Regions from separate parts of the Arthrobacter sp. Helios genome, predicted to be linked through region 2. Evidence: riboswitches for the same ligand, from Rfam matches in the RefSeq annotation. Region 2 holds a riboswitch; the other holds the start of a gene.

Region 1 (8,069 bases), 1.1 Mb from region 2:
ACGGAACGCTTGCCGAACTCAAGCAGCTCATTCCACCGGCGACGGTCGAGTACGTGGAGAAACAGCCGACCCTCGAGGAAGTCTTCCTCGCCATTGTCGGCAGCGATGAGAACCAGGGGCAAGGACGATGACCGCAACCCATTTCTACGGCAACACCACTGTGCTCACCCGGCGTTCGCTGCGGCATATCCTGCGCAGCCCGGACACCATTATCACCACGGCCATCATGCCGATCGCCATCATGGTGATGTTTGTGTACGTGCTCGGCGGAGCGATCAACACCGGTGCCTTTCAGTACATCGACTACATGCTGCCCGGGATCCTGCTGATCACAGTTGCATCGGGCATCGCGTACACAGCCTTCCGGCTCTTTACCGATCTGCAGGGCGGCATCTTCGAGCGTTTCCAGTCCATGCCCATCGCCCGGTCCAGCACCCTCTGGGCGCATGTCATGACGTCTCTGGCAGCCACCCTGATCTCGCTGGCCATTGTGGTGGGCGTTGCCCTGCTGATGGGTTTCCGCACGGGAGCAGGCCTGGGGGAGTGGGTCGCGGTTGCCGGAATCCTGTTCCTGTTCACCCTGGCGCTGACCTGGGTTGCCGTGTTCGCAGGCCTGTCGGCAAAAACAGTTGAGGGTGCCAGTGCCTTCTCTTATCCGCTGATTTTCCTGCCGTTCATCAGCTCGGCCTTCGTGCCGACGGAAACAATGCCTGGTCCGGTGCGCTGGTTCGCTGAGAACCAGCCGGTGACCTCGATGGTCAACACGATCCGCGCGCTGTTCGCCCAGCAGCCGGTGGGGACCGGGATCTGGATTGCCCTCGCCTGGTGTGCCGGGATCCTGGTTGTGGCGTACGCGCTCTCGATGGCTGCGTACCGGCGCCGGATCGGCTAGTACGCCCAGGCAGCTGCGGACATGCCGGGGAACGTACCCGCCTACCGGGCCACGCTGTACTTGGCACCGAGCTGGTCAGCCAGGTCCTGCAGATCGAGTTTTCGCTCCGGAACCGCGCCAACCGCAACTTCGGAGACATCGGCGACGAACCAGTTGGCGCCCTCCACCAGGTAGACGGACGTGCCTCCGGCGGCACTGCTGGCCGCACCCTGGACAACCTGTTCCATGGGCTCGCCGTCGTCGAACCACATCACGATCACTGTGTTGGTGCACATCTGTGCTTCGCCGGGGGTGTCCCCGGGCAGGATCATGACGGTGGGCGGTTCCGGTGCGTCAGCGGAGCAGTCCACGGCGCCGTCTACGGCGGCAAAGGTCTCCGCCAAGGACGAAAACGCGGGGAGCGCCTCTGGACTCGTCGACGGATTCCCGTCGTCATTCCCACCGTCACCCTCAGCTGCACTGCCGCAGGCGCTTGCCAGCGGTGCCAAGCCGAGGACCGCGGCCAGGGCCAGCAGCCTCATCGTCCGCGGTCCTGCTGTTTTCGAACGCATAACCATTTCCCCCTAGAAATGCCGGACAGGCCACGGTTCCGGCAGATCCCAGGAACGGCGGCAGGTTAGGGCAGCATACCCGCCGCGAAGAAGTCGTGCTCCCACTGCACCGAGCCGGTGAACGCCTCCTGTGCGGCCTGCCGTTCGGCGGCGTCCCCGGCCAAAACGGATTCCAGGATCCCAATGGCCTGTTCGGTGGCGGCGGCAAAACCCGGATCCGCGTAGGTGTCCAGCCATTCCCGGTAGGGGTGGGTGGCATGGTTCAACTCCTGCAGCCGGGCTCCCACATCCGCATAGACCCAGAAACAGGGGAGCACCGCTCCCACCAGGCGGGCGTACTCTAGGCTGTCCTCCGCATCTCGGTCCCTGCCGAGCAGATGGTTCAAATACCCGCGTGTGACCGGCCCTGCGGCCGCAAGGTCCGTGCCCGCGGGAGCGGAGAGGACCTGCTCGACGCCGGTGCCGCCCGCAGGCCCAAGCCAGTTCCGGTGCAGATCGAGCTCGGCGTCGAGGGCATTGCGGGCCCCCGCAGCCCAGAAAACCTGCTCCTGGAGCCGGGGTGCCAGCTCGCTTGCCCGGGCCATCGCGCGGGCGTACCCGCGCAGATAAACCGCGTCCTGGGCCAGGTAGAAGCCGAAGGACCGGTGATCCAGTGACCCGTCGCCGAGGCCGCGGACGAAGTCCAGTTCATCGATCCGGGTCCGCAGCCCGGCGGTCGCTTCCCAGAGGCCGGCGGTCAAGCTGCCGGCAGGGGCCGGCAGAACGCGTTCGGGCACTGCAACCTGCCCGGGCAACGGGGCCAGCCCGCGCTCCCAGACTCCGTGGAAATGGTTCACCGGGCCGTGGCCGGTGCCGACGTCCAGGAGGTCGGCCGTTTCGAGTGCCTCCTGCAGCCAGGCTTTGGCCGCCGTCAGCGTCTGGCCCCAGTTCCCGGTGCGGGCAAACAGCGTGGCCATGGCAGCGGAGAGCGAGCAGCCGGTCCCATGGGTGTTCTTGGTGGCAACCCGCGCCGAACTGACCTCAGTGACCGCAAACCCGCCGGCGCCGTCGGGCACCACCAGGGCATCCGGGGCCGCGTCCCCCATCAGGTGGCCGCCCTTGACGAGTACAGCGGTCGAGTAGGCAGCGGCCAACCGGCGTCCCTGGTCCAGCGCCTGGGACCAGTTCTGCGCCGGGTCCTCCCGCAGCAGCGCCGCAAGCTCGGGCAGGTTGGGGGTCACCAGATCCACCCGGTGCAGCAAGTCCCGCAGGGCATTCTCGGCACCCTCGCTGAGCAGGCGGTCGCCGCTCGTAGCCACCATCACCGGATCCAGCACCACCACCGGGGGCCGGGCCTCCGCGAGCCAGCTGCCCACCGTCCGCGTCACCTCGGCGGTGCCCAGCATGCCGATCTTTACGGCGTCGATCACGACGTCGTCACTCACCGCTTCCAGCTGTTCGCGCAGAAAGTCCGGCGGCGGCGTGAGGACGGACCGGACGCCGTGCGTGTTCTGCGCGACCAGCGCCGTCACAGCAGCCATGCCGTACCCGCCCGTGGCGGCAATGGACTTCAGATCAGCCTGGATACCCGCGCCGCCGCTGGGGTCGGTACCGGCGATGCTCAGCACCCGGGGAATGCTGCGGGCGGCGTCCGTGGAATTTGCGGTCTCCGTGCTGGACAGGGGGCTCATGCATTCCACGCTGCCACCAGCTCCCGGGCACTGCGCAGCGGATCCGCTGCCGTGCAGATGGCCGAAACGACGGCGGCGCCGGAGGCCCCGGCGGCACGAAGGGCAGGGATGTCCGCCAGTTCAATGCCGCCGATCGCCACGCAGGGGACCGGTGACTCGGCAGCGAAGGCCTGGAAACCCGCTACGCCGAGTGGCTCCGGATGGTCCGGTTTGGTGCTGGTGGGACGGATGACGCCGGCACCGAGATGATCCACGGTCCCCGGTGTGAGTGCCCGGACGGCATTGAGGTGTGCCGCCGTGTTTGCGGTCAGGCCCACGACGGCGTCTGGGCCCACGATGGCCCTGACGGCGGCGGCGGGAAGGTCGCTCTGGCCCACATGCACACCGTGGACCCGGGCACCGGCGGCCCATGCTGCCAGATAAATGTCCACCCGGTCATCCACCAGCACCAGCGTCTGGCCCCCACCGGCCTGGTCACTCACTGCCTGGGCGACGGCGAGGACCAGCGCGTAAAAGTCTGCGGCTGAGGCGTGCTTTTCCCGGATCTGCACGGTCCGGATACCGCCGGCGACGGCGGCGCGCACCGTGTCCACGACGCCGCGGGCACCGCACTGGGCAGTGTCGGTCACCAGATAGATGCCCGTGTTCAGGGCCAGGTCCCGGGGCCGGAGGACGGGGGAGAGGCTGCCGGCTGCGGGAATCATGCCGCCACCAGCCTTGCGTTGATGCTTTCGCCGGTAAGGTCCGCAAGGGAATCCAGGAACGCCGGGACGAAGCTGCCCGGCCCGGCAGACTGGGCGGCGGCCAGCTCGGCGGCCAGCGTGTACACGGCGGTGGCCGCGGCCACCGCCGCCAGTCGTCCGCTGATGTCCGCTCCGCCGTCGTCCGCCACTGAGAGGAAGGCCGCGGTGACCACACCGAGGGCGCAGCCGCCACCGGTGACCCGGGTGAGCAGCGCGTCTCCGTTGCTGATCCGCAGCGTGGAGGTGCCGTTCGTGACGACATCGGTGGGGCCGGAAACGGCCACGATAGTGCCGTATTTCTGCGCCAGGAGCGTCGCGGCGGGAAGGGCGTCCTCGGCGTTGTCCGTGGCGTCCACCCCTCGTCCGCCCGCCCCCAGCCCGGCCAGGGCCATGATTTCCGAGGCGTTGGCGCGGATGGCGGTGGGGCGCAGTTCCAGCAGATCCGCGGCGAGGGCGGTGCGCACGGGCAGGCTGCCCACGGCAACGGGATCCAGGACCCAGGGGGTGCCGGCGTCGTTGGCCGCATTGGCGGCCTCCAGCATGGCGGTGCGCTGCTCCGCGTGGGGTGTGCCGAGGTTGATCAGCACTCCGGAGGCAATCCGGGCGAACGGCCCGGCTTCCCCGGGAATATCCGTCATCGCAGGGGCGGCGCCAAGAGCCAGCAGCACGTTCGCGGTGAAGTTCGTGACCACGGTGTTGGTCAGGCACTGCACCAGCGGCGGTTCGCTGCGTACGCGGGAAAGCAGGGTGGAAACGGTCAATGGTGTCAGGCCAATAGTCATGGCGACATCCCTTCGCTAGTCCTAACTAGATCAGGTTCGACGGGTCTTATCTCAGCCAAGCGGCACCCCGTGTCACTGCCCACGACTCTATGGTGGAACCGGGCGGTTGGCCAACCGGCCCTCCAACTGCGGAGACGAAAGTCCGCCGGCAGGCTCAAGGCTGACGACTGTTCCCGTCCACTAAGGAGTCAGCCAAGCCTGATTTCCGCTTATCCCAGGGCCAGGGCCAGGGTCAGGGCCAGGGCCAGCGCCACCGGCTTCCAGGCCCGGGGTGGGTGCGGCTTCGATCTGTTCCTGCGTCCCGGAACTTTCCTTGTTCAGCGCCGCCTCATCATTTCCCTCCGCTTTGGGAATCCCTCGACATGTTGTGACTCTGGTCCCTCCGTTTTGGGAATTTCCCACGGTTTTGTGACTCTGTTTTCCTCCGCTTTGGGAGAAACCAGCCTTTATGGGATTTCCCTCCGCTGCGCTCTGGCAGGGAATTGCCAAATGAGACGATTTAACCCAGAACGGAGGGAACCGGACGGCAGGCAGGGAAAACGGGGAAGGTGTCCTGCAGGGAAGCGGGTGTGAAAACGGAACAGCGTTCCCAGATGCACGATCCCGCGGGCACGATCCCGCAGGCACGGTTGAACGGGCACGGTTGCGCGGGCTGTGTGCCTTCCGGCCTGGCGGATCGGCGGCGCCTACAGCCCCCCGCGGCGCCTACAGCTCCGGCGGCGCTTACAGCCCGCCGCCGCTCCTACAGCTCCGGCGGCGCCTACAGCCCCCCGCCGCTCCTACAGCCCCGCGGCGCCCATAGCCCCCGCTGCGCCGTTAGCCTCAGGGGAGCCCTGCACGAAGGCGGCCAGCCGCCCGATCAGGGCCTGGAACTGGCTGGACTCACGCTCGTCCAGCCCTGCCAGCAGCTCCCGTTCCGTCTGCGCGACCAGCTGCTCGCAGCGGGCCAGGGTTTGGCGTCCCGCGGCTGTGGCGATGACCTTGCGCGCCCGGCGGTCGGAGGGGTCGGGGATCCGCTCGACAGCTCCGGCGGACGCCAGGGTGTCGAGCAGATAGGTCAGCACCGTCCGGTCGATGCCAACCCGGGCGCCGAGGGCCTGCTGGTTTTCCGGAGCATGATGGACGACGGCGGAGACCACCTGGTAGCCGCGCAGGCCACCGGGCATGTCGGCCAGGACCTCCTCCAGCCGGGACTGATAACAGCCCGCCGTCACCGCAAGGTTCCAGGCGAGGCTGCCGGGAACCGATTCCGGGTCCAATGTCCCGCTTGCCCCGCTTGCCCCGCTGCTGCCTTTGCTCATGGCCCTCATGATAGCCCCGGCATGTGGGCGTTGAGATATTCTGCCAGCTAAATAGTCTGCTGCGGAACCTACCTGAGCCGGGGGATCAGGGCTGGAACCGGTACCCCATGCCGTGCTCGGTCAGCAGATGGGCGGGTGCGGCGGGATCCGGCTCCAGTTTGCGGCGCAGCTGCGCCATGTACAGGCGCAGGTACCCGGTGTCCGTGGTGCCCGGTCCCCAGACCTCGCCCAGCAGCTGGGCCTGCGTCTGGAGCCGTCCGGGGCGCTGCAGCAGGGCGGCAAGCAGATGCCATTCGGTGGGCGTCAGGCGGATGGCCGCACCGTCGTCGAGCCTTGAAACCCGGCGGGCCGCAAGGTCCACCCGGACGTTCCCGAACAGGACCTCCGGGCTGTCCTGCACCGCTGCGGTCCGGCGGCTCAACGCCCGGATCCGGGCCAGCAGCTCCTCGGCGGAGAACGGTTTGGTGACGTAGTCATCGGCGCCCAGGTCCAGGGCCCGGACCTTGTCCGCGGAATCGGACCGGCCGGAGATCACCAGGATGGGCATGGAACTCCAGCCGCGGACCGCCTCGATGACTTCCATGCCGGTGAGGCCGGGCATACCCAGGTCCAGGACCATCAGGTCGGGATGGGCGTCCACGGCCTTGCGGACGGCGGCGGCACCGTCCTGGACCGCCACTACGTCGTACCCGTAGGCCGTGAGGGTGATGCGGAGTGCGCGCAGGATCTGCACATCGTCGTCGGCCAGCAGGATCTTCACTCTGCCACCTGCGCATCCGCGGGGCGGCGGGCATCTGCTGCGGGCAGGGACAGGACCATGGTCAAGCCGCCGCCGGGCGTCTGATCGGTCTCCAGCGTTCCTCCCATGCCTTCCATGAATCCCTTGGCGACCGCGAGGCCCAGGCCCAGCCCTGTCTGGTTGTCGGTGTCGCCGAGCCGCTGGAACGGCACAAACATGTCCTCCCCGCGCCCGGGAGATACTCCCGGACCGTAGTCTATGACGCGGATTTCCACCTGGCCCCCGAACTCGCTGGCGGTCAGCAGCACCTTGGCATCCGGTGGCGAAAACCGCAGGGCATTGGCCAGGACGTTGACCAGGACCCGCTGCAGCAGCACGGCGTCGCCCAGGACCGGCGGCAGTCCGCTGCGGATGTCCAGCTGCACCTCTGCCGGCCCAATGTTCAGTTCCTCCAAGGCAGGAAGCACGGCGTCCGCGGTCTCCAGCGGCGCCAGGGTCACCGCCAGCGCTCCGGCCTGCAGCCGGCTTACGTCCAGCAGGCTGGTCACCAATCCGGACAGGGTGGCCAGGGATTCCTCCGCGGTGGCCAGCAGCTCCGCCCGGTCCGCAGCGGACCACTCCACGTCCTGGGCGCGCAGCCCGGTCACCGCTGCGGTGGCGGCGGTCAGGGGGCGGCGCAGGTCGTGCCCGACGGCGGCCAGCAGGGCGGTGCGCACCCTGTCCGCGGCGGCCAGCGGCTCCATGCCTTCGGCCCTCGCGGACAGCTCCCGGTACTCCAGCGCGGCCTGCAGCTGCGCCGTGACCACCGCGAGCAGCCGCAGGTCTGTCCCTTCCAGGACCCGCCCGTGGAGCAGCAGCTCCGCGTTTTCGCCCACCGGCACGCGGGCTGACGGGAGGCCCGACGGCGGCACGGTGCCGGCGCGGGCCAATTCCGTCTCCCCTGTGCGCAGGGCCACCCCGGTAAGGCTGAAAGCCTCCTGGACCCGGTTGACCAGGGCCTGCACCGCGTCCTCGCCGCGCAGTACGTTGCCGGCGACGGCGGCCAGCAGGTCCGATTCCGAGGCTGCCCGCCGGGCGGCCCTGGACCGCCGCGCGGCGCGGTCCACCACGTAGCTGACCAGCATGGCGTTGGCGGCGTAGAGCACCAGGGCGAACAGGTGCAGGGGGTCGGCCACGGTCACCGTGTACAGGGGCCGGATGAAGAAATAGTCCAGGGTCACCCCGGAGAGCAGGGCAGCGAAAAGCGCCGGCCAGAAGCCGCCGGCAAGCGCCACCAGGATGACCAGGAGCTGGTACGCCAGCACATCGCTGGTAATGGAATCCGGGGTGCTGACCCGCACCAGCAGCCAGGTGAGCAGCGGCCCGCCCGCGAGCGCCAGCGCAAACCCGGC
Region 2 (8,069 bases):
TTGTACGTTCCCGCGGCCACGGCTGCGGCGACAGCGGAGGCAGCCAGCCCCACGCCGTACAACAGCACCCACACATCGATGCGGCTGAAGGTGGAAGTCCTGGCCCAGGTCCGCGGGCCTCCGCCGAATCCGCGGGCCTCCATCGCCACGGCCAGCCGGGTGGCCCGGCGGATCGCCTGGACCAGCAGCGCCAGCCCCTGGCCCAGCAGGTTCCGGAACCGGCCCAGCGGACCGCCTGCAGTGTCCGCTCCGCGGGCATGGCGGGCCAGTCCCAGCGTCCGCCATTCCTCCACCAGCAGTCCCACCAGCCGCATCGCGGCCAGCGCTCCGAGCACAAACCGGGCCGGAAGATGCAGCCGCTGGGCCAGGGCGTCCGCAAGGTCCGTGGGATCGGTGGAGACCAGGAGGAAAATCCCGGGCAGGGCTATCGCGAGACCGCGCAGGCCGATGGCAATACCGGCGGAGACGGAATCGGTGGTGAAGAGCAGCGGCCCTGCGTCGAGCACCACGCTGCCGGTCTTTTCCGCCAGCAGCGCGGTTCCGTAGGCGCCAATGGCCGCGGCGGCGATCAGGGGCCAGATCCGTTTCAGCAGCGTCCAGGGATGGATACGGAGCAGCGGAAGCAGCAGCAGTTCCCCGGCCAGGACCACGGTGGCACTCACCCAGTCAACGGTGAGCAGCACCGCTGCCGTCACCGCCACCGCGGCACCAAGGGTGGACAGCGGGTTCGCAGCGGACAGCGCCGTTGGACGTGTGCCGGTCAAGGCTGCCCCGGTGCGCACGGTGACGGCGCTCATGCCGCACCTCCCTGCGCCCGGCCGTGGACCGGCAGCAGTTCCTCCACCCGGCCCCCGGCGACCCGGAGCGTCCGGCCGCCAAGGGCAGCGGTGAAATCGCTGTCGTGGGTCACCGAAACCACGGTGCAGCCGTGCGCGTCGCGCTGCTCGGCCAGCAGTGAGACGAGTTCCCGCCAGGTGTTGGCGTCCTGCCCGAAGGTGGGTTCGTCCAGGAGCAGGATGTCAGGGGCGGTCGCGAGCATCGTCGCGACCGACAGCCGGCGTTTCTCCCCGCCGGAGAGGGTGAACGGATTCACCGGGAGGAGGGACTGCAGCAGGAGCCGCTCCGCCAGCCGCCCGACAACCGCCTCCACTTCGGCCTCGCTGCGTCCGGCCCGCCGCGGCCCGAAGGCCAGCTCGTCGTGGACCGATCCGGTGAGGAACTGGTGCTCCGGTTCCTGGAACACCGTTCCCATCCGGGTGACCAACTGGGCGGACTTCCACTTGTACGGGATACCTCCGGCTTCCCGGGCCAGCGGAGGCGCGGCAGTGAGTTCCCCGCCGCGCGGACGCAGGAGCCCACCCAGGGTGAGCGCCAGCGTGGATTTGCCAGCCCCGTTGGGGCCGGTAATGCCCAGGGCGGTTCCGGCCTGCAGCGTGAGGTCCACGCCTGCCAGCACCGGCTGCCCCTTGGCGGTGCGGGCCACGTCCAGGCCCCGTGCCACAAGCAGGTCAGTTCCCGCCGGTTGATCTACGGGAACCGGTGGGAAAGGACCCCGGGTAGCGGGGGCGTTCGGGAAACGGGAGCCGGCCCCTTCGCCCGTTCCAGCCCCCGTTCCTGCGCCGCCCGGGCCTGCCCCCGGCAGCCAGACACCCGCCTCCGCCAGCCGGCTGCGGGCAGCGGCCCCGGAAAGCACCTCCTGCGGAGCGCCGTCGGCGAGGACCCCGCCACCGGCGTCGAGCACAATCACCCGGTCCACCAACTCTGCCCACGCCGCGACCCGGTGCTCCACCACAATCAGCGTGGCTCCGGTGCGGTCCAGGACCCGGGCGACGGCGTCCCGGATTTCCAGCACACCGCCGGGATCCAGGTTGGCGGTCGGTTCATCCAGCAGCAGCAGGCCGGGCTGCATGGCCAGGATGGAGGCCAGGGCCAGGCGCTGCTTCTGCCCTCCGGAGAGCGCCGCCGTGGAGTGGTTCAGCGGAACGGCCAGCCCCACGTCGTCGAGCGCTGCGTGCACCCGCTCCCAGATTTCGCCGCGGGCAATGCCAAGGTTCTCCGCCCCAAACGCGACTTCGTCCCCGACCCGCGAGAGCACAATCTGGGTGTCCGGATCCTGCAGCAGCAGTCCGGCGCGGCCCCGCGCTGCCTGCGGGTGGACGCCGTCGAGCGTCAGTGAACCCGTCTCGGTTCCGCCCGTGTCCTCGCCGAGGACCCCGGCGAGGGCGTGGAGCAGGGTTGACTTGCCGGCGCCCGACGCGCCGAGGAGCAGGACCCGCTCACCGGGACGGATCTCAAAATCCGCCCCGGCCACAGCGGGCCTTTTGCGCCCGGCGTGCCGCCAGCCCCAGTTCCGGGCGCTGACCGCCACGGGAGAAGTACGTTGCTGCATGGTTTTATGCGTCCGCCGTGCGGCCTGCCGCGAAGGAGGACAGCACCCCGGTGCGGGCCAGGGCCCGGACCGCGAGCCAGGACAGCAGGCCCGCCAGCACCAGGCCGGAAACCGCTGCGAAACCGGTGTAGAGCGCCTGCCATTGGAAGGCCCATTCCGGCTTGTACAGGATCGATTCGCTGACACCCAGGAAGATGCCGGATCCAAGCCCCGCCAGGAGCGCTACGGGCAGCGTGAACTTCCGGTAGAGGAAAAGCAGGAAAACCAGCTCCGCGCCGAGGCCCTGGATGGCGCCGGAGAGCAGGACGGAGAGGCCGAACTGGGTACCCAGAACGCCCGAGACGGCGGCGGCCAGGACTTCGCAGTAGATGGCGGCGCCGGGCTTGCGGATGATCAGCCCGCCCAGGACGCCCGCGATCAGCCAGCCGCCGGTGTAGAGGCCGCCGATCGGCGGGAAGGCCAGAACCAGGGCTTCGACTCCGCCATAGGCCAGTGACCAGGCCCAGAAAACGACGCCGACGGCCACCGCGAGCACCGAAGCGACCACGATGTCCACCACGCGCCAGGAATAACGGCCGCGCGCAGGTGCCCGTTGAAGAGTGTGTTCCATAAAAGTGTCCTCCTGTATTCAGGAGGGGAGGGAAACCCCCGCAGTCTGCGGCGGCGCACCCCTGAGATCTCGACTCCCTTCGCCGGTACTAACCGGAGCAGGTTCGAGGGTCTGCGGCTTGGTCCGCACTCTCAGCGCCCGAATTCCCCGGCCCGGTTTACCCGGTTCGGCGGAAAGCGGCGCTCCCCTGTCGTATGTATGCGAGGTCCACTGTACACGCAGTCCGCCCGGGTTTCGGGTTGTTTTGGGTTGGCTGCGGGTAGCGTAGGAATCGATAGCACCGAACAACGCCAAGGAGCGCATATGAACCTGATCCTGAAACTGCTGGGAACCGGCGTGAGCATCGGCGCCGGCCTGGCCTCCGCCAAGATCCTGGACTTCATCTGGACCAAGGCCACAGGCAACGAACCACCCAAGGACAAGGACGGTGCACTCGATGCGAGCCTGCGCTCCGCCGTCATCTTCGCCCTGGTTTCCGGAGCCGTCAGCCAGGCGATCCGGGTCCTGACCAACCGCGGCACCCAGAAGGCAATTGCCCGCTACAACCGGACCCCCGAGGTCGTCTAAGCAGCTGGGACAACGTTTCCCGGCGGCACTGTTTTCCGGCGGCACTGAGCTGCCGGGAGATGGAGCTGCCGGGAAACGGGGCTGGCGGGAACGGCTCCCGCATCAGCTCCCATGAACAACCTTGGCGGCAGCGCTAGCCTTCGCGGCTGCGGCCGGGCGGCCGGGTACGGCCCTCGGTTTCGGCGCGGGAACGTTCCATCGCTTCCTCGTCGAGGTCGCCCGTGTAATAGGTGCCGTCAGGTTCCTGCCCGGGATCGTCGTCCACCTTGGGATCTGTGGAATCCCCCTCGTCCTCCTCAGCGGCCTCAAACATCAGCCGCTGGGCACGTTCCACCACGTCATCGAGCTCATCGATGGTGAGCAGCTCGGGGCGCAGGTGCTTGGTCCGGTAGCCGGCACGGCCCACCATATGTGCCGAGACCGGGGCGGTAAGCAGCTGGAAGATCCAGCAGACCGCCAGGACCGGCAGGAGCACCCAGCTGCGGAACTCCACGGCCATGGCCATCAGGAACAGCAGCAGGCCCAGAACCTGGGGTTTGGACGCCGCGTGCATCCGGCTCATGAGGTCCGGGAAGCGCATCAGGCCGATTGCGGCGGCCAGGGACATGAGGGCTCCGCCGAGCAGCAGGATCGCGACAATCACGTCGATCACGGTTTCACTCACGGCTACCTCCTGTCCGTCACGAAGCGGGCTACGGTTACCGAGCCGATGAAGCCGATCAGGGAGATCGCAATCAGAAGGGCCAGGTAGTCCAGGTTGCGGTAAATGACCATCTCAATCACCAGGGCGCCGCCCAGGATCGCCAGCAGCACATCCGCTGCCAGCACGCGGTCCAGGATGGAGGGTCCGCGGACAATCCGGAAAATGGCGCCGGCGGCAGCGGTGGCGAGCATGATGGCCGCAATAACGATCACGACTGTCATCGGCTGACCTCCCCGTTCCGCAGTTCCTTGAGGTCTTTTTGCTCGGCACGCACCAGCGCGAGGTCCTCCTTGGTTCCCATGGCCCGGATCAGCCAGGACTCAGTCGCCCGGACGTCGTCGCGGACCTTTTCTGCGGCCTCCTGCGTGTCCACGCCCAGGCAGTGCAGGTAGAGCGTGGAGGTGGAACGGTCCACTTCCACCACCAGGGAACCGGGGATGAGGGACAGCGAGTGGCCCGTGGCTGTCACCAGCAGGTCCGAATGGCTGCGCAGCTTGACGGCCACCACGGCGTTCCTGATGTTGGGTCCGTGGGCTATGGCCAGCCACAGCACCTGGAACGAGGCAACCACCAGCTTGTAGAGGAACCGGACGCCGAAGCCGAGTGCATAAATGATGTTGAACCGTCCGCTGAGGTCAACCGGCGGCAGGTAGAAGATATTGGTGACCACGAACGCGATGATCGCTCCGAAGACCAGATTGCCCAGGCTGAAGTCCTGCCACAGGGCCCCCCAGAGCAGGACCAGCCAAATGATCAGCGGCAGTTCCTTCAGCAGCGGAATCCGCGGGTGCTTGCGCATGCGGGGTTTTTTGGTCATTCGACGTTCCCTTCACCGAAGACGGCTTCGATGTACGGAGTCCGGTCCAGCAGATCCTGGGCTGCCCTGTCGCTGAGCGAGAAGAGCGGCCCCGCGAGCACCGTCAGCGCCACACCCAGGGCCACCAGCCCCACCGTCGGATAGACCATGGAACGCGGCAGCAGGTTGACCGTGGAACGGCCGGCAAAGCGCCCGCTCTGGTGTTCACGGACATTGCCGGAGTCCCGGACCGCGCTGCCGTCGGTGGTGGTGGCCAGCAGGATCGGGTCCGGGTGGACTGCGTCTTCCGGCGTGCGCCAGAAAGCGCGGTTCCAGACTCGGGCCATCACCAGCAGGGTCAGGAGCGAGGTGAGCACGCTGGCCGCGACCAGGACATAGGCCAGCGGGCTTCCGAGCTCGACGCCGGCCTGCATCAGCCCCAGTTTGCCCAGGAAGCCGGAGAAGGGCGGGATCCCGGCAAGGTTGATGGCCGGGATGAAGTAGAGCACCGCCAGCAGCGGGGACAGTTTCGCCAATCCGCCGAGCCGGTCCATGTTGGCGGTGCCGCCCCGGCGTTCGATCAGGCCGGTCACCAGGAAGAGGCTGGTCTGGACCGTAATGTGGTGCACCACGTAGAAGACCGCGGCACCGATTCCGACCACCGAGGCGACGGCCAGGCCAAACACCATGTAGCCGATGTGGCTGACCAGGGTGAAGGAGAGCATTCGTTTGATGTCGGTCTGTGCCAGCGCACCCAGGATGCCCACCAGCATGGTCAGTCCGGCCACGATCATCAGCAGCGTATTGATCCGGTCCCCCGGGAACAGCAGCGTCTCGGTACGAACCATGGCGTACACACCGACCTTGGTCAGCAGTCCCGCGAACACCGCGGTGACCGGTGCCGGCGCAGTCGGATAGGAGTCGGGGAGCCAGAAGGACAGCGGGAACACGGCAGCCTTGATGCCAAAGGCCACCAGCAGCATCAGGTGCAGCATCATCTGCGTGCCGGGGTCCAGCTCCCCCAGTTTCGTGGCCAGGTCCGCCATGTTCACCGTGCCGGTGGCTGCGTAGATCATGGCGATCGCGATCAGGAACAGCAGGGACGAAATGACGCTGACGACGACGTAGGTCACGCCGGCACGGATGCGCGGGGTCGTGCCGCCGAGGGTCATCAGCACATAGCTGGCGGTGAGCAGGATTTCGAAGCCGACGTACAGATTGAACAGGTCCCCGGCCAGGAATGCGTTGGACACACCGGCCACGAGGATCAGGTACGTCGGGTGGAAGATCGAGATGGGCCCGTCTTCATCACCGTCGGCCATGCCCTGGCCGGCGGCGTAGATCAGCACCGAGAGGCTGATGGCTGTGGAAACCACCAGCATCAGGGCGGAGAACTGGTCCACCACCATGGTGATCCCGAAGGGCGGCAGCCAGCCGCCGATGTTCACGGCCTGCGCGCCGGTCTCCCAGACGGCCGCCAGCAGATAGCACTCGAGGAGCAGGGTCAGGGCCAGCACACTGATGCTGACGATCCGCTGCGACCGCTGATGCCGGATCAGGACGAAAGCCAGGGCCGCGCCAAAGAAGGGAAGGACGACGGCGAGCGGGGCAAAACTGGAAGCGTTCATCGTTTTGCCTCTCCTGTCGTTTCGGTGCCTGGTCCGCGCTGTGAACCGGGAGCTTCTTCGGCTTCCTCAGCCGGGGTGAACTCTGTCGTGTCCTCGGGAACATCGGCGTCGTCTTCGGCGTCGTAGCTGCTCTGGCTGGCCACACGGCGGTCTTCGATGTCGTCCTGCACCTCGTCCTGGCGTCCGAGGACCCAGGAACGGTAAATAATTCCAAGCATAAAAGCGGTCACGGAGAAGGAAATGACGATGGAGGTGAGGATGAACGCCTGCGGCAGCGGATCGTTGTAATCCTCAGGCGGAATGTCCGCGCCGAAGAGCGGGGCCAGTCCCGCGTACCCACCGGTGGTTAGCAGCAGGATGTTCGTGGCGTTGGTCATCATGGTCAGCCCGAGCACCACCCGGGTCAGGCTGCGTTCGAGCAGCAGGTAGATTCCGGCGGCGAACAGTGCCCCCATAATCAGCAGCAGCGTGATGTTGACGCTCATCGGGACACTCCTTCCGCATCCAGCCGTTCCGGTTCAGGTTCGATCAGGTCCTCGTCATCGGAGGGGCCGCCTTCGCTGCGTTCATCGATCTCCGAGCCGAGGCTGCGGAGCACATCGAGGACCAGTCCGACGACGACCAGGTAAACGCCGATATCGAAAATCGTGGAGGTGACGAACTTGATGTCGCCGAAGACCGGCCAGGTAAAACTGAGGATGGCGGTCTGCAGGATCTGGCCGCCGAAGAACAGCGGCGCCGCAGCTGAGAGCGCGGCGAGGCCCAGCCCGCCGCCCAGCAGCATTCCCGCACTGACCGGGGTCGCTTCAGCCAGCTCGAACCGGCCGCCGGCCAGGTAGCGGATGGTCAGCGCCAGGCCTGCCATCAGGCCGCCGGCGAATCCGCCGCCCGGGGCATTGTGCCCGGCAATCAGGAGGTAGATGGAGAAGATGATCACCGAGTGGAAGAGCAGTCGGGTGATCACTTCGAAAATGATCGACCGCCGTTCGGGTGCCAGCGTCCGCCCCGCGACCAGCCAGGCTTCGCGTCCCACCGTGGAGAACTTGCGGGCCAGGGCCAGGGTGGCGGCTTCCCGGTCGGAGGAGCCGAAGTGTTCACGCCCGCGGTCCACCGAACCGGTGGCAATCTCATCGGCACGGCGCCGCTTGTCGCCGCGGCCGCGGATGAAGATCAGGGAGGCAACGCCGGTGGCGGCCATGGTCAGCACGGAGATTTCGCCAAAGGTGTCCCAGGCGCGGATGTCCACCAGGGTGACGTTGACGATGTTGAGCCCGCCGCCGCCCTCATAAGCCAGTTCGGGATAGGCAAGGGAGATCGGTTCGGCCACCCGGGAGGCCATCGCTGACATCGCGAACAGCACCATGGCTGCGCCGAAG

The links. A riboswitch is a leader RNA that binds a small molecule or an ion and turns the genes downstream of it on or off. The one in region 2 is predicted to bind thiamine pyrophosphate.
Region 1: another riboswitch for thiamine pyrophosphate. It lies ahead of thiM (hydroxyethylthiazole kinase); the one in region 2 lies ahead of ArtHe_RS12080 (ECF transporter S component).

Annotation. Positions count from the first base shown of each region.
Region 1 covers NZ_CP095402.1:3,774,744-3,782,812, forward strand. The annotation lists gene ArtHe_RS17335 (ATP-binding cassette domain-containing protein) at 1-131, shown strand, start outside; gene ArtHe_RS17340 (ABC transporter permease) at 128-892, shown strand; gene ArtHe_RS17345 (hypothetical protein) at 934-1,443, opposite strand; gene ArtHe_RS17350 (bifunctional hydroxymethylpyrimidine kinase/phosphomethylpyrimidine kinase) at 1,509-3,113, opposite strand; gene thiE (thiamine phosphate synthase) at 3,110-3,817, opposite strand; gene thiM (hydroxyethylthiazole kinase) at 3,814-4,638, opposite strand; TPP riboswitch at 4,629-4,718, opposite strand; gene ArtHe_RS17365 (MarR family transcriptional regulator) at 5,418-5,939, opposite strand; gene ArtHe_RS17370 (response regulator) at 6,025-6,699, opposite strand; gene ArtHe_RS17375 (DUF4118 domain-containing protein) at 6,696-8,069, opposite strand, start outside.
Region 2 covers NZ_CP095402.1:2,669,962-2,678,030, forward strand. The annotation lists gene ArtHe_RS12070 (energy-coupling factor transporter transmembrane component T) at 1-797, opposite strand, end outside; gene ArtHe_RS12075 (ABC transporter ATP-binding protein) at 794-2,389, opposite strand; gene ArtHe_RS12080 (ECF transporter S component) at 2,394-2,999, opposite strand; TPP riboswitch at 3,057-3,198, opposite strand; gene ArtHe_RS12085 (DUF4235 domain-containing protein) at 3,303-3,566, shown strand; partial or broken gene mnhG (monovalent cation/H(+) antiporter subunit G) at 3,889-4,230, opposite strand; gene ArtHe_RS12095 (monovalent cation/H+ antiporter complex subunit F) at 4,233-4,490, opposite strand; gene ArtHe_RS12100 (Na+/H+ antiporter subunit E) at 4,487-5,086, opposite strand; gene ArtHe_RS12105 (Na+/H+ antiporter subunit D) at 5,083-6,693, opposite strand; gene ArtHe_RS12110 (Na(+)/H(+) antiporter subunit C) at 6,690-7,178, opposite strand; gene ArtHe_RS12115 (Na+/H+ antiporter subunit A) at 7,175-8,069, opposite strand, start outside.